One region of the Phyllobacterium sp. T2-21 genome, then DNA from elsewhere that is predicted to be linked to it. Evidence: predicted binding sites of a transcription regulator. Region 1 holds the regulator's gene; each other region holds the start of a gene.
What was found. The regulator PhoB, encoded in region 1, activates phosphate uptake and scavenging genes when phosphate is short. The targets are predictions, from matches to a motif close to TGTCATNNANCTGTCAT.
Positions count from the first base shown of each region.

Region 2: ACZ5FP_RS14755 (UDP-2,3-diacylglucosamine diphosphatase) is a predicted target of PhoB. The motif match lies at 3,817-3,833, and genes of this name have one in related genera.
Region 3: olsB (l-ornithine N(alpha)-acyltransferase) is a predicted target of PhoB. The motif match lies at 8,721-8,737, and genes of this name have one in related genera.

Region 1 covers NZ_AP027912.1:168,022-177,746, forward strand. The annotation lists gene ACZ5FP_RS00830 (ABC transporter transmembrane domain-containing protein) at 1-6, opposite strand, end outside; gene rpmE (50S ribosomal protein L31) at 213-434, shown strand; gene ACZ5FP_RS00840 (class I SAM-dependent methyltransferase) at 500-1,237, opposite strand; gene ACZ5FP_RS00845 (GNAT family N-acetyltransferase) at 1,342-1,812, shown strand; gene ACZ5FP_RS00850 (YebC/PmpR family DNA-binding transcriptional regulator) at 1,902-2,651, opposite strand; gene ACZ5FP_RS00855 (biotin transporter BioY) at 2,949-3,530, opposite strand; gene ACZ5FP_RS00860 (TIGR00282 family metallophosphoesterase) at 3,597-4,421, opposite strand; gene ACZ5FP_RS00865 (5-formyltetrahydrofolate cyclo-ligase) at 4,482-5,096, opposite strand; RNA gene ssrS (6S RNA) at 5,124-5,280, opposite strand; gene ACZ5FP_RS00875 (AAA family ATPase) at 5,829-6,668, shown strand; gene ACZ5FP_RS00880 (vWA domain-containing protein) at 6,748-7,938, shown strand; gene phoB (phosphate regulon transcriptional regulator PhoB) at 7,939-8,625, opposite strand; gene phoU (phosphate signaling complex protein PhoU) at 8,640-9,365, opposite strand; gene pstB (phosphate ABC transporter ATP-binding protein PstB) at 9,389-9,725, opposite strand, start outside.
Region 2 covers NZ_AP027912.1:2,931,151-2,940,875, reverse strand. The annotation lists gene gltX (glutamate--tRNA ligase) at 1-323, shown strand, start outside; gene ACZ5FP_RS14765 (DUF2865 domain-containing protein) at 241-1,281, opposite strand; gene ACZ5FP_RS14760 (NADP-dependent malic enzyme) at 1,374-3,671, opposite strand; gene ACZ5FP_RS14755 (UDP-2,3-diacylglucosamine diphosphatase) at 3,899-4,720, shown strand; gene ACZ5FP_RS14750 (glycosyltransferase family 4 protein) at 4,748-5,806, shown strand; gene ACZ5FP_RS14745 (RDD family protein) at 5,824-6,564, opposite strand; gene ACZ5FP_RS14740 (MFS transporter) at 6,842-8,044, shown strand; gene dgcA (N-acetyl-D-Glu racemase DgcA) at 8,062-9,045, opposite strand; gene ACZ5FP_RS14730 (ABC transporter ATP-binding protein) at 9,236-9,725, shown strand, end outside.
Region 3 covers NZ_AP027912.1:821,321-831,045, forward strand. The annotation lists gene ACZ5FP_RS04115 (VOC family protein) at 1-347, opposite strand, end outside; gene murJ (murein biosynthesis integral membrane protein MurJ) at 344-1,942, opposite strand; gene ACZ5FP_RS04125 ([protein-PII] uridylyltransferase) at 1,980-4,790, opposite strand; gene mutS (DNA mismatch repair protein MutS) at 4,902-7,622, opposite strand; gene olsB (l-ornithine N(alpha)-acyltransferase) at 7,770-8,609, opposite strand; gene lspA (signal peptidase II) at 8,767-9,270, opposite strand; gene ACZ5FP_RS04145 (TrmH family RNA methyltransferase) at 9,276-9,725, opposite strand, start outside.

The sequences.
Region 1 (9,725 bases):
GGCCATATTTTTCAAGTCTTCCTGTATCGCATCGTGACTTTGCTGCCGGATGGCCTTGTTATTGTTTTAAGGCTGATGTATAGGCTCGCCAACAGTTTTGGAAGCCCACGTTTCTGTGACGTTTGGCTTCATCTCTACCAATCGGCTCCGAACCGGCCCTCCGCACCCTGTGTGGCTCTGGTTTTGTGCCCCTTAAGTTCAGGATAAGACAGATGAGAGCCAATATTCATCCAGACTACCACACCATCAAGGTTGTGATGACAGACGGCACCGAATACTTGACCCGTTCCACATGGGGCAAGGAAGGCGATACGATGAACCTCGATATCGATCCGACCACGCATCCCGCATGGACCGGCGGTTCGCAGCAGCTCACCGACCGTGGCGGCCGCGTTTCCAAGTTCAAGAGCCGTTTCGCCAATCTGGGTATTTAATCCCTTCGGCATACCGGATTTCAAAACGGCTCCGCTCACGCGGGGCCGTTTTGCTTTGTGCGCGATCAGTCCCGCTCCGCGACAATGACAAGTTCGCGGCTTTCCGGCAGAACCGGGCCTTCGACCCAGTCGCCATACCAGGCGGTTCGCGTAAATCCCGCGTCCCGCAGATGCGTGCCGATTTCCGCCTGGGACAGAAAGCGCAGGGTGCTGGCATTGGCCAGCGTTTTGCCCGTTCCGTGAAAAACATGATCCGTCTCGAAAGCAACCCGATCGCCATTCACCGCGATCAGCCGGTGTTGGACACCGACCTCTCCCACGCCGGCGACTGACACTGTCCGGGCCGTCTGCTCCGGCGTCCAGCTTTCCCATGCCTTCACCGCTGGATTGCGGCTTTCGAATATCAGTCGCCCCTCCTTTGCCAGATGCGCATGGGCAGCCCTCAGGACGGCATGCACGTCGTCATCGCTGAGGAACACCTGGAAAACGTGGCCGGTCATGATGATCAGGTCGAAACGCGCGCCCAGATCAAGCGACCGCGCATCCGCCTCGATCCAGGCGACGGCTCCGCCGCCTTCCCTGCTCCGCGCGATATCCAGCATTGCCCGCGCCGGTTCGACGCCCGTGACCGCATGGCCGCGCGCCGCCAGCATGCAGGCGAGGAGGCCCGTGCCGCAGCCAAGATCGAGCACGCGCTTCGGCGTTCCGGCGCTGCGCAGATAGAATGCGCTGTCCTCTCCTGCCGGGTTCAGGCCGTCATAAAGCGCGGCAAGTTCACCATTGGTATAGATATCATCCAGCATGCGGTTGCGGTCCGTCCTGTCTTTGCACAAAGATTGCATCCATGTCCTTGTCCCCGCGCCGGAAACCATGTTTGCTGCCCCCACCATCTGGCGCGGAGAACATCATGCGGAACGGACACGAAAAACTCGTACGGGCAACCATTGACGATGCAGACGCCGTCCGCAACCTCGTTCGCGCGTCCTATGCCAAGTGGATACCGGTGATCGGCCGTGAACCCAAGCCGATGGGTGCCAACTACGAACATGCCGTCCAGCACCATCTTGTCGACCTTCTCTACGCCGACGGCGAACTGGCGGGCCTCATCGAAATGATCCGGGAATCCGGTTGTCTCCTGATCGAGAACGTCGCCGTCGCGCCGGCCTTTCAGGGCCGCGGCTATGGCAGACTGCTCCTCACCCACGCGGAAGCGCTTGCCGGCTCGCTCGGTTTGCGCAAACTGCGGCTTTACACCAACAAGATGTTTGCCGAGAACGTCGCGCTCTACCTGAAGCTTGGCTACACCATCGACCGTGAGGAACCCTTCCTGGGCGGCATCGCCGTGCATATGAGCAAGCCCATCCCCCGCTACGCCTGAGTTCTTCTTCCGCGTCGCTCGCCTTGAGCGCAAATAAAAAGCCCGCTGGTCTGCAACCAGCGGGCTTTTTTGGGAACCTCGTCAGACAATCAGGCGGCGCTGAGCTTGGCCAGAACTTCGTCGCTGACTTCAAAATTGGCGTAGACGTTCTGCACGTCATCGTCGTCGTCGAGTGTTGCGATCAGGCGCAGCACGGACTGGGCCTTTTCCTCATCGACCGGCGCCGTGGTCTGCGGCTTCCAGATGGCCTTGATGGACTCGGCTTCGCCGAGCGCGCTTTCCAGCGCCTTGGACACATCGCCAATGTCTTCGAATGCGCAAAGAATGGTGTGGCCGTCTTCATCGGTCTGCGCGTCATCCGCACCGGCCTCGATCGCCGCATCCATGATCTTGTCGGCACTGCCGGCTTCCGGCTTGTAGGTGATTTCGCCGACGCGGCTGAACATGAAGCCGACCGAACCGGTTTCGCCCAGCGCACCGCCTGATTTGGTGAATGCGGCCCGCACATTCGATGCGGTGCGGTTGCGGTTGTCCGTCAGCGCTTCGACGATGACGGCAACGCCGCCCGGGCCGTAGCCTTCATAGCGCACTTCTTCGTAATTGTCGGCGTCGCCGCCCGCGGCCTTCTTGATGGCGCGTTCGATGTTGTCCTTCGGCATCGACTGGGCGCGCGCGTTCTGCACCGCAAGACGCAGACGCGGGTTCATCGCCGGGTCCGGCAGACCCTGCTTGGCGGCCACGGTGATTTCGCGTCCGAGCTTGGAGAAAATCTTCGACCGAACGGCGTCCTGACGCCCTTTGCGATGCATGATGTTTTTAAACTGTGAATGGCCTGCCATGGCACCCCTGCGTGCTTAGATATGGTTCTGCCGTTTCCCTCGGAAGCCTGCGAACCAAGTCTGCAGGCTGTTCAGGCGGAAACAGGCGTCTGGAATGGCGCCCTTATAGGTAAAAACCGGCGTCTCGTCCAGCACCCGCGCGATCACAATGGGGGAAGTTGCAGCCGTGTATCGCCATAGCCGGCTTTGGAAACAGCGGCGCGATGATTTTATCGTCATTGCCGGCAAAGGCCGGTGTATGGCCTTTGCCGATAGCAATCAGCGTGCACAGAAGGTGATGTGCACGCCGGCGGATGGTCAAAACAGGCGCGCTACGATGCCCGAACGGCGGAGCATTTCGATCGCAGCCGCAGCCAGGGCCGACTTCAGCACCGCACCGATCAGGAATGGCGCAACGCCGGAAGCCCAGGCCGCTTCGAAACCGAAGAGATGCGCCAGCCACGAGGCGCCGAGGACGAGGCAAAGCAGGTTGCCGAACAGCATGACCGCAGCCGATACGAACGCGTTGCGCGTCAGGCCGCGTTCCGCCAGGAAGCCGACGGCGGCGGCAACGACCGGGAAGGCCGCGAGGTAACCGGCAGTCGGTCCGGCGAAATAAAGGAACCCGCCGGCGCCGCCGGCCAGAACCGGCATGCCGATCATTGCTTCACCCAGCCAGGCAAGCACGGTCAGGCCGCCCAGACGCCAGCCGTAAAGCGCGCCGACCATCGTCACGGCAAATGTCTGCATGGTGACGGGCACGGGAAACATCGGCACTTCGATCCACGAGCTGACGGCAAGGAAGGCCGTGCCGATCAGAACGGCCAGAGCCTTGAAGGCAATGGAGCGGTCCGCCAGCCTCAGCGGGACGAAAGCGGTGGGAAATACAGTCTGGGTCATGGAAGGTCTATCCTCAAACGGGTGTTGCAGAATCGGGCGTGATTGGTTGCGCCGGGTTGTATCGAGCTATTTCCAGAAGGCGGGAATGGTTTCTTCCAGCCGCGGGCCAATGCGCAGGGGAGAAATCCTTTCGGCAAGTCCGGTCCGGTCTGAAATGTCAACGCCGACACCGCAGATCGTCGCCTTGCCGCTGGCGGCTTCAAACCGGCCTTTCGGCACCTTCGACAGAAAGCGGTTCAGCGGTTCTTCCTTGTCCATGCCGAGCGATGAATCGTAATCGCCGCACATGCCGGCATCGGACATATAGGCCGTTCCGCCATTGAGGATCTGCGCATCGGCGGTCGGCACATGGGTGTGCGTGCCGACGACGAGGCTGGCGCGGCCATCGACGAAATGGCCAAAACACTGCTTTTCGCTGGTGGCTTCCGCATGGAAGTCGAACACCACGGCATCGGCCTGTTCGCCGAGCGGACAGGCGGCGAGAATCTCTTCGCCGATGGTGAACGGGTCATGCAGATCCGGATGCATGAACACGCGGCCCATGATGTTGGACACAAGCACGCGCGCGCCGTTCTTGGCGAGAAACACGCCGGAGCCCTTGCCGGCCGTGCCAAGCGGGAAATTCGCCGGGCGCAGGAACCGCTGTTCGCGCGAGGCGAAAACCAGTGCTTCCCGCTGGTCCCAGACGTGATTGCCTGTCGTGACCACATCGGCCCCGGCATTGATCGTGTCGTGAAAGATTTCCTCGGTGATGCCGAAGCCGCCCGCCGCGTTCTCGCCGTTGACGATGACGAAATCGAGCTTCAGGTCGGATATCAGTCCCGGCAATTGCTCATAGACCGCCGTCCGGCCCGAACGCCCCACCATATCCCCAAGAAACAGTAATCTCACGCGCACATCCTGAAAGAGAGCCCGGTCCTTGCCGGGGCCTGAAATGATCGATTTATCTGTCTAGCCGAAGCGGCGCAACCCGCTTTCCGTCAGGATCGCCTCCAGCGGCACATCATGCGGCTCATCGGGTACGGTTTCAACCTGCTGGCAGTCAAACGCCACGCCGATCAGGCGCGGGTTCACGCCCTTGATCTGCAGATGCGCGATGGCCCGGTCATAGTAGCCCGCCCCATAGCCGATGCGGTGCCCCCTGACATCGAAGGCCGCCAGCGGCACCAGCATGAAGGATGGATCGAGCACCGCTGCGTCGTGCGGCGGCCCCGCCGTGCCGAAGCCCGTATCGATCATCGGCGCGCCGCGCACCAGTTCGCGGAAAAGGATCGTCTGCTTGTCGATGATGGCAGGCAGGCAAAGCCGTGCACCGCGCTCGCGCAGGCCGAACAGCAGCGGACGCAGATCCACCTCCGAGCGGATCGGCCAGAAGCCCGAAACAATGGTGCCCGCATCGACGGCAAGCGCCGCCAGACCGAAATCGGCAATGCGCATCGAGGCTTCGATGCGGAATTCCGTCGTCAGCGCATCGCGGCGGCCAAGGGCCTCCAGGCGCAGTTTCTTCTTCAGCTCTTTGATGGGGGAGTGGTGCTGCACGGGCTTGATTTCATGGGGCGCCGGCATGCGAACCGGCTCGGGATGAAACAAAAGTGGCGTCCACACAACCGATGGAGAAGTCGATCCCGGGAACCTACAAAGTAGGTGGGTGCCGTGTGAAGAAGCCCACGGGCCTCCTCAGGGACAGCTCCCTAAGGGATCATTAAGGCCCCGGGGAATATGTCTCTCCTGTCGAGAAGCGCAGAGCGCCGATCCGAATATAGGACGGATGCAGGCATTGCACCAGTGCGCGGCAAACGATTTTCCCTCCCCGCACAATCTTTGTCGCATAATCATCGTGGAGGCGTGGGACACCCCCTCTGGGCTGCCGGACAGAGGGGGGTGAAAGACCTCCATCACAAAAAACCACACCAACTTATCCACCACTTCCCAACCCACGTTATTCTCATCCCTGTCCTTTCCGGCGGGAATGCTTCCGGAAACTTTCGCAAGTCGGGAAAGGACCGGCGCTTCGGCTTCACAGGGAGGAAAACCTGTGAAGCCGGGGAGGTTTTACCCAATGGATGCGCATTGGGCAAAAACTTGAAAACGCCGGGGCGGGTGGTCCTTGGATCGCAAGCATTGCATACCACATACCCCAAGACCCGCGTTCCAGGGACCGCCCGTCTTTCCCACCTTTAAACAGCCAGACGCGACAGCGGGCGTGGCAACGGGAAAACCATATCGCCGCATTCCCCGACGGCTCTTGCCCTCCTCCGGCACGCCCCTTAATCTTCGTCGATCACGAAAGGGAATGCGATGCGGTTTGAAGGTACAGCGGCCTATGTGGCCGACAAGGATCTGATGGTGGCGGTCAATGCGGCGATTGCGCTTGAACGGCCGCTGCTGGTCAAGGGCGAACCCGGCACCGGCAAGACCGAGCTTGCCCGGCAGATCGCGGCGGCGCTCGATCTGGAACTGGTCGAATGGAACGTCAAATCCACCACCAAGGCGCAGCAGGGCCTCTACGAATATGATGCCGTCAGCCGCCTGCGCGATTCGCAGCTCGGCGATGCCAAGTTCAACGACATCGCCAACTACATCAAGCCCGGCAAGCTGTGGCATGCCTTCACGACCGACAGGAAAGTCGTGCTGCTGATCGACGAGATCGACAAGGCGGATATCGAGTTTCCCAACGATCTCCTGCAGGAGCTCGACCGCAACGAATTTCACGTCTACGAAACCGGCGAAACGATCCGCGCCGTACACCGGCCAATCGTCATCATCACCTCCAACAACGAGAAGGAACTGCCCGACGCCTTTCTGCGCCGCTGCTTCTTCCACTATATCCGCTTCCCGGATGTCGATACGCTGACCCGGATCGTCGAGGTGCATTATCCCGGCATCAAGCAGAACCTCGTGCGCGCCGCCCTCACCCAGTTCTACGAGATCCGCGATGTGCCCGGCCTGAAGAAGAAGCCGTCGACCTCCGAAGCGCTGGACTGGATCCGCCTGCTGGTTGCCGACGACATCGCCCCGGAAGATTTGCGCGCCGACCCGAAGAACGCCTTGCCGAAACTGCACGGCGCCCTGCTGAAGAACGAGCAGGACGTACACCTGTTCGAGCGGCTGGCCTTCATGGCGAGGAGGCAGGGATGATGCTCTCCGTCCGCCCCGGCACAAAGGGCCGGATCGGCGAACTGACGCCGTTCATCGACGACAATAAGCGGGTTTAGCCATGTTCCTCCCCTTCTTCCTCGAGCTCAAGGCGGCCAAGATTCCCGTATCGCTGCGGGAATATCTGACGTTGCTTGAGGGGCTGGATGCGGGGCTGGTGACCTATGATGTGGAAGGGTTCTACTATCTCGCCCGTTCCGCCCTGGTGAAGGACGAGCGCCATCTCGACCGTTTCGATCAGGTCTTCGGCCACGTGTTCAAGGGGCTGGAACTGCTCGGCGGCGAGAGCGGTGTCGACATTGCCAATCTGCCTGAGGAATGGTTGCGCCGGCTCGCCGAAAAGCACCTCACCGAAGAAGAGAAGAAGCTGATCGAGGCGCTGGGCGGTTTCGACAAGCTGATGGAAACCCTGCGCCAGCGGCTTGAGGAGCAGAAGGGCCGGCATCAGGGCGGCTCGAAGTGGATCGGCACGGCCGGAACCTCACCCTTCGGTGCCTATGGCTACAATCCCGAAGGCGTGCGCATCGGCCAGGACGAGGGCCGGCACGGCCGGGCGGTCAAGGTCTGGGACAAGCGTGAATTCAGGAATTTTGACGACAGTGTCGAGCTGGGCACCCGCAACATCAAGGTTGCTCTGAAACGGCTGCGCCGCTGGGTGCGCGAAGGCGCCGATGACGAGCTTGATCTTTCCGGCACCATCAGGTCAACCGCCGAACACGGCTATCTCGACGTGCAGACGCGGCCCGAACGGCGCAATCATGTCAAGCTGCTGATGTTCTTCGATGTGGGCGGCTCCATGGACGAGCATATCCGGATCGCCGAGGAACTGTTCTCCGCCGTCCGCTCGGAATTCAAGCACATGGAATATTTCTACTTCCACAACTGCCTCTACGAGGGTGTGTGGAAGGACAACCGCCGCCGCCATGCGGAACGCATACCGACGCTCGATCTCATCCATAAATACGGACCGGACTACAAGGTCATCTTCGTCGGGGATGCCGCCATGGCGCCCTACGAGGTTTCCCATGCGGGCGGATCGGTCGAGCACTGGAACCAGGAGGCGGGCGCGGTCTGGCTCGGCCGGGTGCTCGACCACTGGAAGAACGCCGCGTGGCTCAATCCGTCAAAGGAACAATATTGGGACTACACCGCCTCGACGGCAATGATCCGCAAGATTTTCGCGCATCGCATGTATCCCATGACCCTGGCGGGTATCGAGGGGGCGACGCGCGAACTCTCGCGCAGGCACTGACTACCCGAACGAATACCCCGCACCGCGCACGGTGCGGATCGGATCGATCGAGCGGCCGATATTGATGGCCTTGCGCAGCCGCCCGACATGCACGTCGACGGTACGGTCGTCCACGTAGATGTCTGCGCCCCAGACATTGTCCAGGAGCTGGCCGCGCGAGAACACCCGGCCGGGGGACTGCATCAGGAATTCCAGCAGGCGGAATTCGGTCGGCCCGAGCTTCAACTCGCGCTCCTTGCGGAACACGCGGTGCTGCTCGCGGTCGAGCTTCAGATCGCCGAAGCTGAGCACATGCGACAGCAGGCTCGGATTGACCCGGCGCAGCATGGCCTTGATGCGGGCAAGCAGTTCCGGGGTCGAGAACGGCTTGACCATGTAGTCATCAGCACCGGTGGCAAGGCCGCGCACCCGCTCGCTCTCTTCGCCGCGCGCCGTCAGCATGATGATCGGCAGGATTTCGGTCTCGCGCCGCGCCCGCAGACGGCGGCAGAGTTCGATGCCGGAAAGACCCGGCAGCATCCAGTCGAGAATGAGCAGATCCGGCACTTTTTCACGCAGCGCAATTTCCGCCTCGTCACCGCGTGCGATTGTCTCGACGACATAACCTTCGGCTTCAAGATTGTACCGGAGAAGGACGCTGAGCGCTTCCTCGTCTTCGACAACAGTGATTTTGGGAGCGATCGCCATTGCTGGAATCCTAATTAAGGCTGTCTGGCTTCATCGACGATGATGCTGTGGGTCTGGTCTTCCTTGGGCCGTTCGGCCGGAAGCTGGGCACCCGTCACGATGTAGTAGACCGTTTCAGCAATGTTCGTCGCATGGTCTCCGATGCGCTCGATATTCTTGGCGCAGAAGAGAAGGTGCGTGCAGGCGGAGATGTTGCGCGGGTCTTCCATCATGTAGGTCAGGAGTTCGCGGAACAGCGATGTGTACAGCGCATCGATTTCATCATCGCGCTCACGCACGATGTTGACCTGCTGCACGGAGCGTGTCGCATAGGCGTCGAGCACGTCCTTCAGCTGCGTCAGGGCGAGTTCCGCGATGGTCTGCAGGCCGCGATAGACCGACAGCGTCTGACGCGTATCGGTGACGGCGACAACGCGCTTGGCGATGTTCTTGCCGAGGTCGCCGACCCGTTCGAGGTCGGAGGAAATGCGGATGGCGCCGATGATCTCACGCAGATCGATCGCCATGGGCTGGCGCTTGCCGATGATGGTGATGGCCTTTTCGTCGATCTCGCGCTGTCCGGCATCGAGGATGAGATCGTCCGAAATGACGCGCTGGGCCAGCGCGTTGTCGGAGTTCACCATGGCGGTGACGGCCTGTTCGACCATGCGCTCGGCATGGCCGCCCATTTCGGCGATCTTGTGCGTCAGGAACTTCAGTTCGTCGTCATAGGAACGGACGGTATGCTGCGACTCGGTCATATTCTTATCCCTGTTTCCCGTGATTAGCCGAAGCGTCCGGTGATGTAGTCCTGCGTGCGCTTTTCCGTCGGATTGGTGAACATCATTTCCGTATCGCCCACCTCGACGAGGTTTCCGAGATGGAACATGGCGGTGCGCTGCGAAACGCGGGCCGCCTGCTGCATCGAATGGGTGACGATGACGATGGTGTAGTTCTGGCGCAGTTCGTCGATCAGTTCCTCGACCTTTGCCGTGGCAATCGGATCGAGCGCCGAGCAGGGTTCGTCCATCAGGATGACTTCCGGGCTGACGGCAATGGCGCGGGCGATGCACAGGCGCTGCTGCTGGCCACCGGAAAGGCCGGTACCGGCTTCATGCAGG
Region 2 (9,725 bases), 910 kb from region 1:
TTGCCGTGCGCGGCAATCTCACACGCGTCGCCGATGCGGCGCTGTGGTGGAAGATTATTCAGGACGGTCCCGTCAGTGACGAAGTCCTTGCCGAAGAGGACCGTGATTTCGTTGCGGCGGCTTTTGACGTGTTGCCGCAGGAGCCGTGGAGCCGCGAGACCTGGAAGCAGTGGACGGAAGCGGTGAAGGTTCAGAGCGGCCGCAAGGGCAAGCCGTTGTTCATGCCCCTGCGCATTGCCCTTACCGGGCTGGCGTCTGGTCCGGAGCTCGCAGATTTACTGCCCCTTCTTGGTCGGGAAGGAACGTTGGCCCGACGACCCTGACCTTGCGGTTGGGATCGATCGGCTTGTCCGGCGACAGCGGTTTCGGTTGTTCCGCTTCGACTTTCGGCACGGCGGGTGTCCCCAGCTGAATAATCGATGACGGTTTTTTCTCCGGCTCTACCACAGGCGCAGCCGGTTCGGCCTTGGCCTCGGCCGGTGCCGCCGGCTTGACCGGTTCGGGGTTTTTCGCCGGCTCTGCCGATGGCAGTGGTTCGGCCTTGACAGGCTCGACCGGTTTGATCGGTTCCGCCGGTTTGAGTGCTGGTTGTGTTTGTGCTGGCGCCGGTTTCGTCGCGGGTTGCCGGGCTATTTCCTTGGGATTTCCAAGCGTGGTGTAATTGCCCGCCGTGCGCTGGCAGGAGCATTGCGGCGTGCCATTGGCGCCGACTTTCCTGAATTTGAACGCGTTGGGCATATCCGTATAGGCCTGGCCGCGCAGGGAAATCATCTGATCGACGGTTTCACCGTTGGTCGAATGATAAAACAGTTTCGCGCCCGGGCATTGCGCCTGGCACTGCGCTTCGTCGCGGTGGAAATTCTCCGCGCCGGTCGCGTAGGAAATGGGGAAATAATAGCCGTCGCAGGTGCGCACGCAGAGCGTCTGATATTGTCCGCCGTAGACGGGGGCGGTGCTTTCCAGCGGCTCGTTTTCAACGGGCCGCTGGCCTCCGAGGACTTCATAGGGGCGACGGCGGGGCTCCCCGTCGCGCGGTTCGATTTCGCGCGGCAAGACTTCGCGGTCTGGCTCATAGGATGCCGAGCAATTGTTGGCGTCCATGGCAGCTTCCACCCGGTCGCGGCGCAGGTTCAGCTCATACTCATCCGTGACGAAATCATTGTCGAGTTCGCGCAGACGCTGTTCCATGCGGCTGCAAACGTCCGACTGGGCCGCTGCCAGCTGTGTTGACAACAGCAGCGTGCCCATGGCGAGTGCCGCGAAGTGTATGAACCGTTTCATATGGTCTAGTCCTGCAAGATCACGCGCAGCCTACCTGGCTGACTGCGCCTGAACCATCCATGAACGTGCGGCAGCAATAAGACGGCAGCGCGCTATTCCAGGCGCTGTGACGCCTCAACCACTGCCAGAGCCGTCATGTTGACGATACCGCGCGATGTCACCGACGGTGTCAGAATATGCACAGGCTTGGCGGCGCCGAGCAGAATGGGCCCGACATGCAGCGCATCGGTGACCGTCTTGACGACGTTCAGCGTGATGTTGGCCGCGTCGAGATTGGGGAAGACCAGAAGGTTGGCTTCGCCGCTCAAACGGGAATGCGGCAGCACACGCTCACGCAGGATTTCCGACAGGGCGGAATCGCCATGCATTTCGCCATCCTGTTCCAGATCCGGTGCCTTGGAGCGCAGGATTTCCGAAGCGGCGCGCATCTTGGCCGCACTTTCGGAATCGCGCGAACCGAAGTTGGAATGCGAAAGCAGGGCTGCCTTGGGCTCGATGCCGAAGCGGCGGATTTCGTTGGCGGCCAGAACCGTCTTTTCCGCAATTTCTTCGGCTGTCGGATCGATGCTGACATAGGTATCGGTCAGGAACAGCACGCCGCGCTGTGAAATCAGCAGGCTGAGTGCGGAAAAATTGCGGATGCCCTCGAGCTTGCCGATGATCTGGTCGACATTGCGCAGATGACGCTCGAAACGGCCTTCCAGGCCGCAGATCATGGCATCGGCTTCGCCGCGCATGATGGCCAGCGCTGCAATCACCGTGCCGCTGGCGCGGACCATGGTGCGTGCCACCTCCGGCGTGGTGCCGCGCCGGCCGGTAAGGTTCACCAAAAGGTCGACATAGTCGCGGTAGCGCGGATCGTCTTCCGGGTTGATGATGTCGAAATCGGTGCCGAGCTTGATCTTCAGGCCGTAGCGCTTGAGACGCGTCTCGATGACCTGCGGGCGGCCGATCAGCGTCGGGATCGCCGTGCCTTCCTCAAGCACCACCTGTGCTGCGCGCAGGACGCGCTCGTCTTCGCCGTCGGAATAGATCACCCGCTTCTTCTCGGCGGTCCGCGCTGCGGTGAAGATCGGCTTCATGATCAGGCCGGAGCGGAAGACAAAGCGGTTCAGCTTGTCGAGATAGACCTCGAAATCCTCGATGGGGCGGTCGGCAACGCCGGTTTCCATGGCAGCTTTTGCCACAGCTGGGGCGATGCGCAGGATCAGGCGCGGATCGAACGGCGAAGGAATGAGATAATTGGGGCCGAAGGTCGGCGTTTCGCCGGAATAGGCGCGGGCCGCCACATCCGATGGCTCCTCGCGGGCAAGCGCCGCGATGGCCTTGACCGCCGCCATCTTCATTTCCTCATTGATCGCCCGTGCGCCGCAATCCAGCGCGCCGCGGAAAATATAGGGGAAGCAGAGGACGTTGTTGACCTGGTTGGGGAAATCGGAGCGTCCGGTGCAGATCATGGCGTCGGGGCGTGCGGCACGTGCTTCCTCCGGCATGATTTCCGGATTGGGATTGGCCAGCGCCATGATCAGCGGGTTCGGCGCCATCTGCTTCAAAAGTTCCGGCTTCAGGACACCTGCGGCGGACAGGCCGAGGAACACGTCGGCACCGCCGATAACATCGGCCAGCACGCGCGCATCGGTTTTCTGGGCATAGACGGATTTCCAGCGGTCCATCAGCGTGTTGCGGCCGTCATAGACGACGCCGTCGAGATCGCAGACCCAGATGTTCTTGCGGTTGGCGCCGAGCTTGACCAGGAGGTTGAGGCAGGCGAGCGCTGCCGCACCGGCGCCGGACGCGACGATCTTGACCGTGGACAAGTCCTTGCCGGCCAGCTCCATGCCGTTGAGGATGGCAGCGGCGACGATGATCGCCGTGCCGTGCTGGTCGTCATGGAACACCGGAATGTTCATCCTGGCACGGAGGATTTCCTCCACGTCAAAGCATTCCGGCGCCTTGATGTCCTCAAGGTTGATGCCGCCAAAGGTGGGTTCGAGCGCGGCAACGACATCGACGATCTTGTTGATCTCCTGCGCGTCGATCTCGATGTCGAAGACGTCGATGTCGGCAAATTTCTTGAAGAGAACAGCCTTGCCTTCCATCACCGGCTTGGAGGCGAGGGGGCCGATATTGCCAAGGCCAAGGACGGCAGTGCCGTTGGAGATGACCGCCACAAGATTGGCGCGGCTGGTATAATCGGCTGCTGTGGCGGGGTTTTCATGAATGGCCAGGCAGGGCGCGGCGACACCGGGGGAATAGGCAAGGGCAAGGTCGCGCTGATTTCCAAGCGGCTTCGTCGCCTGGATTTCCAGTTTACCCGGCTGAGGAAAGCGGTGGTAAAACAGGGCGCTTTCTTCGAGGTCGGACTGGTTGGGCGAATTGTCCTTGGCCATGGATAATATCCTCCGGAAATTGGCTGGTCGCAACTTGGGATTTGCGATTCAATCTTTTTAGCATGCATAAATGACACGAAGAGCCATAAATGAAGTCCATTTTGTTACAAGTGTTTATCGCAGGAAACCATAGACTTTTTAGCGGCGTCATAAGACTGTGACATGAATCAGGTTTCTGTCAGACCAGAGGTACCGATGCGTACCGGCGCTGAACGGAGATCAGCCTCATGGTTGAGCCAGAGACACGTAAGTTTCGCACGCTCTTTTTGTCCGATGTGCATCTTGGTTCCAAAGGCGCCAAGGCGACCTTCCTCCTGGACTTTCTGAAGTATCACGATGCGGATACGATCTATCTGGTCGGCGATATCGTCGATGGATGGCGTCTGCGCCGCAGCTGGCACTGGCCGCAGGAGCACAACGACATCGTGCAGAAACTCCTGCGCAAGAGCCGCAAGGGCGCGCGCATCCTCTACATCGCCGGCAACCACGATGAATTCCTGCGCGATTTCCAGGGCACGCATTTCGGCGGCATCGAGGTCATGGACCGCACGATGCATGAAACCGCTGACGGCCGCAAATTCCTCGTGATCCACGGCGACCAGTTCGACGTCGTCGTGCGCAATGCCCGCCACATCGCCTATCTCGGCGACTGGGCCTATGATGCGGCGCTGGCCATCAACACCATCATGAACAAGGTGCGGCGCATGCTCGGGCTGCGCTACTGGTCGTTCTCCGCCTGGGCGAAATTCCGGGTGAAGAAGGCCGTCAACTTCATCGGTTCCTTCCAGACCGTCGTCTCCGACGAGGCCCGGCGCATCGGCGCCGACGGCGTCATCTGCGGCCATATCCACCACGCCACCATCGAAGAAATCGACGGCATCGAATACATCAACACCGGCGACTGGGTTGAAAGCTGCACAGCCATCGTCGAGCATCACGACGGCAAGATGGAACTCATCTCCTGGACGCATCTGATCGGGGAGAAGGCTGGCTTTGCGCCTGTCGTCAAACTCGAGGACAAGCGTCCCAAGGCGGCGAATGCGGCCTGAATGGCTTCTCCTGCAGAGATCGATCCGATGAAGCGGCTGGTCATCGTCTCCGATGCCTGGCATCCGCAGGTCAATGGCGTGGTGCGCACCCTGACCCAATTGCGCGAGCAGATGGAGGCGCGGGGCGTCGAGGTGACGATCATCTCGCCCGCGGACTATCCCTCGGCGCCATGTCCCACCTATCCGGAAATCCGGCTGGCACTGACCTATCCTGCGGCGGTGAAAGCCCGGATCGAGGCGTTGCAGCCCGCCTTCGTGCATATCGCCACGGAAGGCCCGCTCGGCATCATGGCGCGGCGTGCCTGCCTGAAAAACAAGTGGCGCTTCACCACGAGCTTTCATACGCGCTTTCCCGAATATCTGCGTGAGCGTCTGCCCATTCCGCTGGCCTGGACCTACGGCTTTCTGCGCCGGTTCCACAATGCCGCCGAGACCTGCCTTGTCCCGACGCAGTCCATCTACGAGGAATTGACCGAGCGCGGCTTCGACACGTTGCGCGTGTGGACGCGCGGTGTCGACCGCGATCTGTTCCGCCCGCAGGCGGACGTCGATCTCGGCCTCGCGCATCCCGTCTTTCTCTGCGTCGGCCGCGTTGCGCCGGAAAAGAATCTTGAAGCCTTTCTGGCGCTCGATCTGCCGGGAACAAAACTTGTCGTCGGCGACGGGCCGGATATGGATGAGCTGAAGCGCAAATTCCCCGACGCCGTGTTCGCCGGCAAGAAGGAGGGCGAGGAACTCGCCCGCCACTATGCGGGTGCCGATGTGTTTGTTTTTCCCAGCCGCACCGACACGTTCGGCCTGGTGCTGCTGGAGGCGATTGCCTGCGGGCTTCCGGTCGCGGCCTATCCGGTGGCCGGCCCGAAGGACGTCATCGGTGCGACAGGCGCTGGCGTTCTGTCAATCGACCTGCAGGAGGCTGCGCTGGGCGCACTTGCCATGGGGCGCGTCGATCCCGATGCCACCCTGCAGGGATTCAGCTGGGAAGCCTGCGCCGATATATTCGAGGATATTCTCACGGCGATTGCTGGTGCCAAGCCGCAGCTCGGCCACGAAGCGAACGCGGCGCGGGCGGTGTCGGCGGGCTAGATGGTTCCTGGCTATGGCTATATCCGTACCACTGCCGTTCCCACCAGTCGGTCGTAGATCGGGTCATTTTTTTGCGAAGCTGAAATTATGATCCACAGTACCCACGCCAATTGGATTATGCTGCCAATTACAAGCCATGGTACCAGATCCGAAACGCCGGGTTCTGGCCGCATGCTTCTAACAATCAAGATTATCCCAATCACAATGCCCGGTATGGACCCGATCCACATCGCCAAATTGCGCAACAGTGCCTTGCGAAAGGGCAATCCAGTTCTTGGTATTTCATTGCTATCGACAGCGCGAATTTTTACAGCACGTTTTCCAAGGGTAGCGCCGTGCCAATATTCCATCAAAACGAGGTACACCAATAGGATTAATATTGCTGGACCATCTGCAGGGAATCCGGAGCGCGGAACTCCATCTGGGCCGAGCCCGTAGGCACGAAATTCTGTCGTCGTTACAGCGCCGTCCTTTGTGCTTTTGCTGGCAAGAAGCCACCGGGACATATCAAAGCCAAGTAGTCCACGGTGGCAATCGGCAAACGAGTTGAAATCTGCTGGCGGTGGAGGATCAAGTTTGAAGCCCTCCGGCAGTGCTGATACTTCATAACAACTTGTGGTGGTGAAGCCAAACGTTCCCTGAACAGCACCGTTCGTTTGTGCGAAGAGGACGATCACTATTATCTGCAACGGGATCAATATAATGATGGCGTCCAGCAAAAGTGCGCCGAAACGACGCCAGAAACCGGCGCGATTCATGAGAGAGTCATAATAGACAGGCACCATTTTCGATCTTGCCCCCGCTTGATCAGACTGAGGCGATCTTGATGGGGTTGATGACGAAGTACAACTTGGGTTTTAAAATAAGCTGTGGACTGTTGTTGTTAGCGCGTCAGCTTATTGTGGTTTGTCTCGGAAACAATTTGATGCGAAAAAACCTTCAGCGTTTCTAGGCAGTTGGGCCAAATCATGGTAATTCGGAATACGGCTATTCATATATTCGTGCGCCGTTCCTCGATCCTCCGAAAGTCCTTCCATGACAGCCGCCACTGCGGACACTTTTCACGACAAGCCATCTCGGTTCGAGTTTCGGCTGGCTCTGGCTTATTTCGCGATTTTCATCTCGAGCGGCCTGCATCTGCCCTATTTTCCCCTGTGGCTGGAATTCCGTTCGCTGTCGCCGACGGAAATATCCATCGTCCTGTCCATGCCGCTGTTCGTGCGCGTCATCGCCGCGCCGCTGGTTTCCATTCTGGCTGATCAATCCAGCGACCGTGCGCATATCCTGACCATTGCCACCATTCTGGCGGTGATCGTCGCGGCCTTCTACTTTCTGCCGTTCAATTTCTTCGGCATTCTGGTCGTGTCGCTGGTGCTTGCCGCACCGTGGACATCGCAGGTTCCGCTGGCCGATACGATCGCGCTTTCAGGCGTGCGCCGCTACGGGGCGGATTTTGCCAGGATGCGCGTCTGGGGGTCCATCGCATTCCTGCTGGCCTCCTTTGCCGGCGGCGTGCTGATCCAGCACACGGGCGAGTGGATCATCCCGACGGTGCTGCTGGGTGCGCTGGTGGCCGCATGCGGCATGAGCTTCGTGGTGCCGCGCATTGGCAAGCCGCGGCGCCTGTCGCCGCTGTCGGATATCGACATGGCGGATGCAGGCAGGGCGCTGCGCCGCCCGGCCTTCGTGACCTTCCTGATCGCCACGGGGATCACGCAGGCAAGCCACGCCTATGGCTACAGTTTTTCGGCCATCTACTGGAAGTCCATCGGCATCGAAGAGACGGTGATCGGCGCGCTCTGGTCCATCGCCGTGGTGGCCGAGGTGATCATGTTCACCTGCTTTCGCCGGGTTTTCGGACGCCTGCATCCGGCCAGGGTGCTGATGATCGGCTCAGCCGTCGCCATATTCCGCTGGACCGTCTTCCCGCTGATCGTGCCTGCAGGTCTCGGCGTGGCTGGCTTTTTCGTCGTGCAGAGCCTGCATGCCTTCTCCTTCGCCCTGTCTTTCCTCGGCATGCAGAAAATGATCGCCATGACCATTCCCGAGGAGAAGGGTGGAACGGCGCAGGGCATATCCACCTTCTTCATCGGCACGTCGCTGGCCATCGTCACCATGGTGTCCGGACCGCTCTACAGCGCCACCGGCATCTATGGCTTCTATGCCATGGTGGCGCTGGCGGCAGTCGGGCTTGTCCTGGCCAATGTTTCGCTTCGATTGGAGCAGCGCGAGCGCTAGTTGTTGAGGCTCTACACCTAGCCCCAAAGCTCCGATTGCGGCGGCGAGACGCGGCTGCCTTCAAAGACGAGGCCGGGCTGGCGGTCGTCCTTCAGGATCAGCGGACCGTCGAGATCGACGAAGTCGGCGTCCTGCGCGACGAGGATGGCAGGCGCCATGGCCAGGGACGTGCCCACCATGCAGCCGACCATGATGCCGAACCCGAGTTCGCGCGCCCGTTTCTGCATGCGCAGGGCCTCGGTCAGCCCGCCCGTCTTGTCGAGCTTGATGTTGATGCTGTCGTAGCGGCCAAGGAGCGTATGCAGATCGTCCGTACCGTGGGCGCTCTCGTCGGCACACAGGGGGACGGGGTGGGGGATTGTCGAGAGAATGCCGTCCTTGCCAGCCGGGAGCGGCTGCTCGATGAGCACGACCCCGGCCTTTGCGGCGGCCAGCATATGCCGGACGATATTCCGGTCGGTCCAGCCCTCATTGGCATCGAGAATGATGCGGCTGTCGGGTGCAGCTTCCGCTACGGCCCGAATGCGATCTTCGTCATCCTCGCCGCCCACCTTGACCTTGATGACCGGACGGCCGGACAGGGCGCGGGCCGAGGCAGCCATGGTCTGTGCGTCGCCGAAGGAAACGGTCACGGCCGTGGTGAGGGCTTTGAGCGGCGGCAAGCCGATGATATCGGCAACGCGCCGGCCAGCCCGTTTGGCTTCGAGATCCCAGAGCGCGCAATCGACGGCATTGCGGGCCGCGCCGGCGCCGATCAAACCGGGCAAATCCTGCCGGTTGGCCCCTGCGGCGAGCACGCTGCGCAGTTTTTCGATTTCGGCACAGACGGAATCGAGACTTTCGCCATAGCGGGCATAGGGAACGCATTCGCCGCGCCCCGTGTGCAGTCCGTCGCGCAGGGTACAAACCACCACGGCTGCTTCCGTCTTGGAACCCCGCGAGATTGTAAACGTTCCGGCAATGGGCCAGCGTTCAACGGTAATCTCCATATTAACAGTCATTATATGCGCCTTAATTGCTACAGTGACATCAAGTCCGAGACTCGATATGTGTGAGGGATGTTGACCGATAGAGCAAACAATTCAAGTGCTTCTGCCGCCGCAGGGTTCCACGTCGATACCGGCGTGTGTGCTGCGGTGCTGACGACGCTCTCTATCCATTGATTTTCAGATCCAGGGACGCCCGAGGCGAATGAATTCGACAGACAACGGCCAGAGCAGAGAGCAGGAGCCCAGCGATATCATCCTTTCGGTCAAGGATGTCAGCGTGTCCTTCGGCCGTTCATCAGTGCTGGAGCACCTGAATCTCGACGTTTATCGCGGCGAGATACTGGGATTTGTCGGCGCATCAGGGACGGGCAAGTCCGTCCTCATGCGGACGATCCTCGGGCTCAATCAGAAACAGCACGGCAATATCAGCATTTTCGGCCATGATATCGATCACGCGACGGAACAGGAAAAACTCAGCGTAGACATGCGCATGGGCGTCCTGTTCCAGCACGGTGCGTTGTTCTCGTCGCTGACGGTTCTGGAGAACATTCAGGTGCCGATGCGCGAATATCTCGACATTCCGCACAGCCTGATGGACGAACTGGCGCGCCTCAAGATCGATCTGGTCGGATTGAAGCCGGATACGGCGGAGAAATTTCCGTCGGAGCTGTCCGGCGGCATGATCAAGCGTG
Region 3 (9,725 bases), 650 kb from region 1:
TCTTCAAACACCGCAACGCTGCCATAGGCTTCATGGCGCGGTTCCTCGAGAAAATGCACGCCGCTTTTCACCATCGCCGCGTGGTCTGTGGTGAAGTCATCCGTATGGAGAAACAGCGCGACCCGCCCGCCCGTCTGATTGCCGATGCTGGCGGTTTGCGCATCGTCATCGGCCTGTGCCAGCAGGATTTTTGCTCCATCCTTTTCAGGTGCGACAACAACCCAGCGCTTCGTCGGCGACAGGGCGGTATCGCCGACCAGCGAAAAGCCGAGCACCCCGGTGTACCAGGCAATCGCCTCGTCATAATCGCGGACGACCAGGGTGACCATACCGATATGCCGGCTCATGCCGCAGGGCCCTCCGGCGGCACAACCGGTGCTTTGGCGCCGCGTTTCACATTGCGGCGGATCATGCTGAAACTGGCGCCGCCGGTTGCGAAGGCCAGGATGAAATAGACAACCATCGACAGCATGATCAGGCCGAAGACCACGGGCGCCTGGATATGCACCGGCGTATGGGAGGCAAGATAGGGCTTGGCCCAATGGATGGCGTAATACAGGGCAACAGCCATGGCCGCCGCCGAAAAGATCAGGCGTGGAATGCGGGTAAGCAGCGGAATGTCGCGGCCCCAATGCCCGCGCCACACCAGCGTTGCGAAGAGGAGAATGGCATTGACCCACCCGGCCGTCACTTCGGCCGTAGCAATGCCGGTTTCGGCCATCAGCGGAAACAGCGTCAGCGCCATGCTGACATTGATAACAACGGAAACCGCTGCATAGATCATCGGTGTCTTGGTGTCTTCGCGGGCGAAGAAGCCGGGAATGAAAGCCTTGATCAGCACGAAGGCGGGCAGGCCAAGGCCGTAGACCGCGAGAATATTGGACACGCGCCGCGTCGATTCGGCGGTGAATTCACCGCGCTCGAGCAGCAGGCGGATGATCGGCTCGGACATGACAAGCAGCGCCGCCGCTGCCGGCAGCGTCAGAAACAGGATGAACTCCACCGACCGGTTCTGCAGACTGCCGGCTTCCCTGTGGTTGCCGGAGCGCAATGCACGGGCAAGCTCGGGCAGCAGCACCGTTGCAACGGCAATACCCACCACGCCGAGGGGCAGCTGATAGACGCGGTCGGCATTGGCGAGCGACGTCACCGCGCCCTCCTTGCCGGAAGCGATGTTCGTGTTCACCAGAAGGTTGATCTGGGTGATGCCGCCGGTGATGGCGGCGGGCAGGGCCAGCACCAAGAGGCGCCGCACATTCGGCGTGAAGTGCGGCAGCCGGAAGCCGATGGAAATGCCGGCATTGCGCACGGCAAACCAGACGATGGCCAGTTGCACCAGTCCCGCCGCCATGACGCCCCAGGAGAGGCCATAGCCGATCGTGATGCCGTCATGGCCCTTGTACCAGGCATAGGCGAGCACGCCGATCAGGATCACGTTGAGGAAAACCGGAGCGACGGCAGCGGCAAAATAGCGGTGCAGCGAGTTCAGCATGCCGCTCATCATCGCCGCCAGCGACATGCAGGCCAGATAGGGAAACATGATGATCGCCATCGACACCGTATTGCCGAACTTGGTCGGATCGTCGAGGAAGCCAGGCGCGATCACCGTGCGCACGATCAGCGGCATCGACAGTTCCATCAGAATGGTTAGCGCCATCAGCACGGTGAACAGGACGCCGAACACCTCCTCGGAGAAGCGCTTTGCCCCATCCATGCCGTTCGCCTCGATCTCCTTGGCAAACAGCGGGACGAAGGCCGCGTTGAACGCGCCCTCGGCAAACAGGCGGCGGAAGGTGTTGGGGAAACGGAAGGCGGCATTGAAGGCATCGGCGACGGGGCCGGTGCCAAGCGCCGCTGCCATCAGCATTTCACGCGTCAGCCCGAAGACACGGCTCATCAGGGTGCCGGAGGCCACCGTCGCGAATTTTTTGACCAGACTCATATCTGTTCCAGATTCCGAATAAACATGGGTGCTGAACCTATTCTGCAGACATCAGGATGTTGTGCCGCTGCGGCTGGGCCGTGGTGATATCGCCTTCGCCGAACAGGGCGAGCAGCTTCTTGCGGATGCGGTTCTGCCGCGCCCCGTTGGTGACCTGGTGGCCGACAAGATCGGTGACGTAGAACACGTCGATGACCTTTTCGCCGAACGTCGTCACATGCGCCGAGGCGATGTCGAGCGACAGGTCGGAAATGACGCCGGTGATCTCGGAGAGCAGGCCCGGACGGTCCAGCCCCTCGACCTCGATGACGGTGAACTTGTTCGACAGCGTGTTGTTGATTTCGACGCGCGGCGTGATGCGGAACGCCTTGACCGCGCGTTTCGGCTTGGTGCGCGATGCCAGCATCTCCGGCAGGTAGGATTTGCCGGACAGCACATCCTCGATCAGGCGGCCAACCCGCATGGCGCGGCGGCGCTCGTCGTCATCGGTCGGGAATTCGCGGCTGATCAGGATCGTATCGAGCGCGCGGCCGTCGCTCGTGGTGAAGATCTGCGCGTCGACGATATTGGCGCCGGCGGCAGCGCAGGCGCCGGCGATGATCGACAGAAGGCGCGGATGATCGGGCGAGAGCACCGTGATTTCGGTGACGCCCTCGAAGTCATGGGTTTTGACCATGGTCGCCAGGGTTTTTTCCGAACTGTCGGATTCGCGCACGAAATTGGCATGGCGGATCTGGTCGTCGAGGCTGACCGTCAGCAGGTAGTTCTGATAGTGCAGGGCAAGATAGGACTGGCGCTCGAGCTGCGGCAAGGATGACAGGGCATGTTCGAGCTGGGCGCGGGCGTGGTCGGTGCGTTCCTTGCGCGACACTTCCGAGAAACCGCCGGTCAGCATCAGTTCGGTTTCGTAGAACAGGGTGCGCAGCAACTGGCCCTTCCAGCCGTTCCACACGCCCGGCCCGACCGCCTTGATATCGCACACGGTGAGGATCAGCAGCAGTTTCATCCGGTCGAGCGTCTGGACGATTTCAGCGAAGTCCTCGATGGTCTTGCGGTCATTGAGATCGCGCGACTGGGCGACCATGCTCATGGTCAGGTGCTGCTCGACCAGCCACGACACGGTTTCCGTATCGGACTTGGACAAGCCCAGGCGCGGGCAGACGCGTTTGGCGATGCGCGCACCGGCAAGTGAGTGGTCCTCCGGCCGGCCCTTGGCGATATCATGCAGCAAAAGGGCGACGTAGAGGAGTTTGCGGTCCTTTTTCAGGGCTGGCATGATCTGGTTGGCCAGCGGATGCTCATTGCTGAGGTCGCCGTGATCGATCTCGGACAATACGGCGATGCAGCGCAAGAGATGCTCGTCGACCGTGTAGTGATGATACATGTTGAACTGCATCATCGCGACGACCTTGCCGAAATCCGGGATGAACCTGCCGAGAACGCCGGATTCGTTCATGCGCCGCAGGATGAGTTCGGGATTGCGCTCGGAAGTCAGGATTTCAAGAAACAGGCGGTTGGCCTCGGGATTTTCGCGCAAATCCGCCTTGATCAGCGACAGGGAACGGGTCACCAGCTGCATCGCATCGGGGTGGAGTTCGAGCCCATGCTGATCGGCCAGGTGGAACAGGCGGATGAGGTTGACCGGATCCTTCTGGAAAACGCCGTCATTGGCGATGGTGATGCGGTGGTTGTCGACGACGAAATCCGACGTTCCCGGCAGTTTGCGCTTGCGGCGCGAGAAGGTGAGGAAAATCCGGTTGAAACCGGGCACATGCTTTGCCTGTTCTTCTTCCAGCGCGGCGCAGATGATGCGCGTCAGGTCGCCCACTTCCTTGGCGACAAGGAAGTAGTGCTTCATGAAGCGCTCGACATCGCGCTGACCGGGATGTGCCGTATAGCCGAGCCGCTGGGCAATCTCGCTCTGGATATCGAAGGACAGCCTTTCCTCCGCCTTGCCGGTATAGAAATGCATATGGCAGCGCACGGCCCATAAAAGGTCTTCGGCCTTGCGGAAAATATTGTGCTCGGCGCGCGACAACACCCCGAGCTTGACCAGTTCGTCACTGGTCTTGACGTGGTAGTAATATTTGGCGATCCAGAACAGCGTGTGCAGATCGCGCTGGCCGCCTTTGCCTTCCTTGACGTTCGGTTCGACGAGATAGCGGGTCGCACCGGCCTTGCGGTGCCGTTCGTTGCGCTCGGTCAGCTTCGCCTCGATGAAGGCCGGTCCCGTCCCCTTGACGACTTCCGTATCGAAGCGGCGCACCAATGTGGTGAAAAGCTCGTCATTGCCGCAGACGTAGCGGGCTTCGAGAATACTGGTGCGGATGGTCATGTCGGCGAGCGACTGGCGGATGGATTCGTCGACATTGCGCGTGGCGTGGCCGACCTTCAGGCCCATATCCCAGAGCATATAGAGGATATACTCGACCACCTGCTCGCCCCACGGGGTCTGCTTGTAGGGCAGCAGGAACAGAAGGTCGATATCGGAACCGGGCGCCAGCCCGCCGCGGCCGTAGCCGCCAACCGCCACCACCGTCATCCGTTCAGCCGTGGATGGATTGACCGAATGATAGACATGGGTGATTGCAAAATCGTAGAGCGCCGAAATGATCTGGTCCATCAGATAGGACAGGCGCACGGAGCAGCGTGTGCCGCCGCCGTCCTTTTTCAACATCTCCTCGGCAGTCTTGCGACCCGAAACGAGTGTCTCTTTCAGGAGCTGCAGCACGTCATTGCGATTGACGGAAGCGGCGCCTTGTTTTTTTGCCGCCTTGACCAGATCTTCAAACTGACGATGAAGTTTGGCCGGACTGACGATCTGTTCCAGTTTCAGGTCTGCGCTCATGAACACGACTTTATGAATGATGGCCGCACGCTATAGCGCGTATTTGCCATAAACGAAATGCTTACCTTTGAAGACACTGTGTCCGCCAGGGGCAAGCGTGCCCCCAAGTCTTCACGATGTCGGGTTTGTGGCGAGGCCTTTCAACCGGTAGAGCGCGTCAAGCGCCTCGCGCGGCGTCATTTCATCGGGATTGACCGTCGAAAGGGCTGCCAGCAGCGCACTGTCCTTGCCTTTGGCAGGCGCTTTCACCTCGCGTTTGACCTCGACCGAGAACAGCGGCAGGTCATCGATCAGCTTGTCAGCCTTACCCGAGGTTTCACCGGCTTCCAGCTGATGCAGAACGTCGCGGGCGCGGTTGACCACGGCTTCCGGCAATCCGGCCAGCCGCGCCACCTGCACGCCATAGGAGCGGTCTGCGGCGCCCTTGGCCACCTCATGCAGGAAGACGACGTCGCCGTCCCACTCCTTCACCCGCATGGTGACATTGCTCAGGCGCGTCAGCTTTTCCGAAAGCGAGGTCATTTCATGGAAATGCGTGGCGAAAATCGCCCGGCACTGGTTCTTCTCGTGCAGATATTCCACTGCCGCCCAGGCGATCGACAGGCCGTCGAAGGTCGCGGTGCCGCGGCCGATCTCATCGAGAATGACCAGGGAATGGTCGCTGGCCTGATTGAGGATGGCGGCTGTTTCCACCATCTCCACCATGAAGGTCGACCGGCCGCGCGCCAGATCGTCCGATGCGCCGACGCGCGAGAACAGCCGGTCGACAATGCCGATATGCGCCGAACCGGCCGGGACGAACGATCCCATCTGCGCCAATATGGCAATCAATGCGTTCTGGCGCAGGAATGTCGATTTACCGCCCATGTTCGGTCCGGTCAGGAGCCAGATCGCGCCTTTGGCCGCACCCTCGGGCGAGAGATTGCAGTCATTGGCAACGAATGGATTGGCCGCCTGCCGGCGCAGCGACTGTTCCACGACGGGGTGACGTCCGGCAACGATCTCGAAAGCGAGGGTGTCATCGACCAGCGGGCGGCAATAGCCCTGTTCTTCGGCAAGGGCAGCGAGCGATGCCGACACATCGAGGGTTGCCAGCGCTGCTGCGCCGGCGCGGATTGCATCGGCATTGGCAACCGTTTCCCCGGTCAGCACGTCGAAAATGCCCAGTTCAATCGACAAAGCCCGTTCGGCGGCATTGGCGATCTTGGTTTCGAGTTCGGCGAGCTCCGTTGTCGTGAACCGCATCGCATTGGCGATGGTCTGACGATGGATGAATTTGCCCTTGGCCTCGTCCGTGTCGGTCATCACGGATGCGTTGTTCGCCGTGACCTCGATGAAATAGCCAAGCACATTGTTGTGCTTGATCTTGAGCGAGCGGATGCCGGTCAGATCCATGTAATCGGCCTGGAGACCGGCAATGATGCGGCGGGAGTGGTCGCGCAAGGCGCGCATCTCATCGAGTTCTGTATTGTATCCGGGCCGCACGAAGCCGCCGTCACGCTTCAGCAGAGGCAGTTCATCGTCGAGCGCCCGGTCAAGGTGAGCGGCATAGTCGTGGGGCAGGCTGCCAAGGCAATCCCGAACGGCGGAGAGTTCAGCGGGAAGCACTTCCCTGCCCAGGAAAGAAGCGATTTGGGCGGCAGCCTCGAGTCCGCGCGCGAGTGCGCCGAGATCGCGCGGACCGCCGCGCCCGACGGCAAGGCGCGACAGGGCGCGGGGCATGTCCGGCACGCCCTTCAATGCTTCGCGGGCCAGATCGGCGAGGGATTGTCCGGCGAGAAAGCAGGAGACGGAATCGAGCCGCTCCGCAATGGCGGCGGGTTTTGTCAGCGGCGAGGTCAGCCGCTCGGCCAACAGCCGGGCGCCGCCGCCGGTAACCGTGCGGTCAATGGATTTGAGCAGGCTGCCGTCGCGATTGCCCGACAAGGTGCGCAGCATTTCCAGATTGGCGCGGGTGGCCGGGTCGATGAAAAGCGTGGAGCCTTCCGATTCCCGCTCGGGCCGCATCAGCGGCGGTCGTTCCGAAATCTGTGTCTTTTCCACATAGGCAATGGCGCCCGATATGGCTGACAGTTCGGCGCGCGAAAAATGTCCGAAGCCGTCGAGCGTGGCCACGTCGAAATAGCGCTGTATGCGGTTTTCCGCCGTGGCGCTGTCGAAAAGGCTCGGCGGCTGCGGGCTGACCGAGCGCCCGATGACATCGAATGTCGGGCGCAGGTCCGGATCGTGAAACACCGGATCGGCAACGATCAGTTCGCGCGGATCGACGCGCAGAATATCGGCAAGCAGCCGCGACGGATCGGTTTCGCTGACCCGGAACGTGCCGGTGGAAATATCGATCCAGGCGAGGGCGAACTGGCCCTGCGCTGCGCCTTTCACCCGTCCCAGCGTCATGAGATAGTTGGCTTCGGAGGGATCGAGCAGCTTTTCCTCGGTGAGCGTGCCGGGGGTGACCAGCCGCACGACATCGCGCTTCACCACGGATTTCGATCCACGCTTGCGCGCTTCAGCCGGGTCTTCCACCTGTTCGCACACCGCAACCCGGAAGCCGCGCATGATCAGCTTCTGCAGATAGTCGTCCGCCGCATGCACCGGCACGCCGCACATCGGGATATCCTCGCCCAGATGCTTGCCGCGCTTGGTCAGCGTGATTCCGAGTGCACGCGACGCGGCAATCGCATCGTCGAAGAACAGCTCGTAGAAATCGCCCATCCGGTAAAACAGCAGGCTGTCCGGATTGGTCGCCTTGATCTCGATATACTGCTCCATCATCGGCGTTGGGCGCGCCGAGCTGTCAGCCTCATAGGATGGTGTTTCCGCAGTGAATGGCATGTCGGCCAAGACGTTCTCCTGATTTTGACCGATTCCGATCAGAAGACCAATCTATGCGCTATCGGGAACTTTACACACCGTGCAGGCGCATCATCGGCGGTTTTCTCCACAGATGATGTTCGTCCTGCATGAGGCGAAAGTGGAATTTCAGTCGAAACGCTTGGCGTTCGAGATGTAATGGCTGACGTAGCGGGTGGAAATGCGGCTGACCGGCAGAATGATCAGCACATCGGTCGTGCCGAAATCATGATCCACCACCGCACCGTCACCGATCATGGCACCAAGGCGCAGATAACCCTTGATCAATGGCGGCATGGCAAACAGGGCAACCTTCGGATTGACCGCTTCGCTGGGAACGAGGTCCATCGGCTGATACAGCGATGGCAGGGCCTGGACATCCCAGTCCGGCGTTGCACGGCAATTGTGATGCAGGAACGACAGCGGCAGGGCGTGCGCCGCAGGCACCGTTCCCTGGAAGGATGCGCAGCCGAACATCACGTCGATGGAGTGATACCGGCAATAGCTCCAGATGCCCTGCCACAGCAGTTCGACTGTGCGCTTCGAGCGGTATTCCGGCAAAACACAGGACCGGCCGAGCTCAAGGAAATGCATCTGCGGCTTGGCAGCAACCAGACTGTCGATCGTATATTCGCTAGCCGAGTAAAAACCGCCTGTTTTGTGGGCAACTTCCGAGCGCATCAGCCGGTAGGTGCCGACGATCTGCTTGTGCTTGGGGCCAATGATCGAGGTATCATAAACCAGGAGGTGATCGCATACGGGATCGAAACGGTCTGCGTCGCGTTGTTCCAGGGTAGCCGAGCCCTTGGCACCGAGTTCATCGAAAAATACCTTGAAACGCAGCTGCTGGGCAGAGACGATTTCGGCTTCGGTTTGCGCAAGGCAAACTTCCATCGTCCCAATGCGTCCAAGCACCGCGACAAGGTGTGGCGCCGTAAACGGCGAGGGTGTTGAATCAACCTGCGACATCGTGTGCTGATCTTTAAAGATAGACGCAGGTTCAAGCAAGGCGAAGCTCATAACGATTCGCTCTCATCATGGTTGATCGGCAATCACTAGATGCTTGAATACAACAATTGGATGACGGGCACATGACGCGGGAGACACCGCAGATGCTGGGTTTTCCTCAGTTTCCCCCAGCTTGCCCCTTTGGTGTCTTGCGCTCGCGCAGCCAGACAAAAATTTCTTCAAGCACGACCAGTGCGGCGCCGACGGAAATGTAGGCATCGGCCAGATTGAAGACGGCAAATGACCATGACGGCAGATGGAAAAGAATATAATCAACGACATAGCCAAGCAGGCTGCGGTCGATCAGATTGCCGATGGCACCGCCGATGATCAGCGCAAAGCCGATGCGCGAGATCCAGCGTGCCGGTACGGTGCTCCACCAGAGATAGCTGACAAAGGCGATGACGACGACGGTCAAGCCGATCAGGGCGAGGTCGTGCATGCCGCTGAGCATCGAAAATGCAATGCCATTATTGTGAACACGAAAAAGCGCCAGAAATGGCAGCAGATCGATCTGCTGCTGGTAATCCATGCCGGTCTCGACGAGATATTTGACGATCTGGTCGCTCGCCACGGCAAGCACCACAATCGCCAGCAGGCCGAAGAAGGATTTGCTTTTCATGGGGGTTATTTATCCTGTTTGCTGCCATCGAGTGTCAACGCCTCGCGGCGGATCTCGAACAGCATGACGCCGGTGGCAATGGCGAGATTGAGCGAATCCGCCCGGCCTTCCTGGGGAATGCGGGCCAGCTTGTCACAGGTTGAGGCCAGCGTGTCCGGGAGGCCCTGCTGCTCATTGCCCATCAGCAGAATGACCGGCTTGCCCTTGTAGGGAATCGTCCGGTAGTCGACAGCGCCCTTGAGGTGCGTGCCGACGATGAGTCCCGAAAATCCCTTTCGCCAGGAAAGGAATTCCGTTTCGTTCGTGCGTATCAGCGGGACGGCAAAGACCGAACCCATTGTAGCGCGCACGGTTTCGAGCGAAAACGGATCCGTGGTGTCGCCGATCAGAATGATACCCTTGGCACCTGCCGCATCGGCTGTCCGGATGATCGTGCCGAGATTGCCCGGATCGCG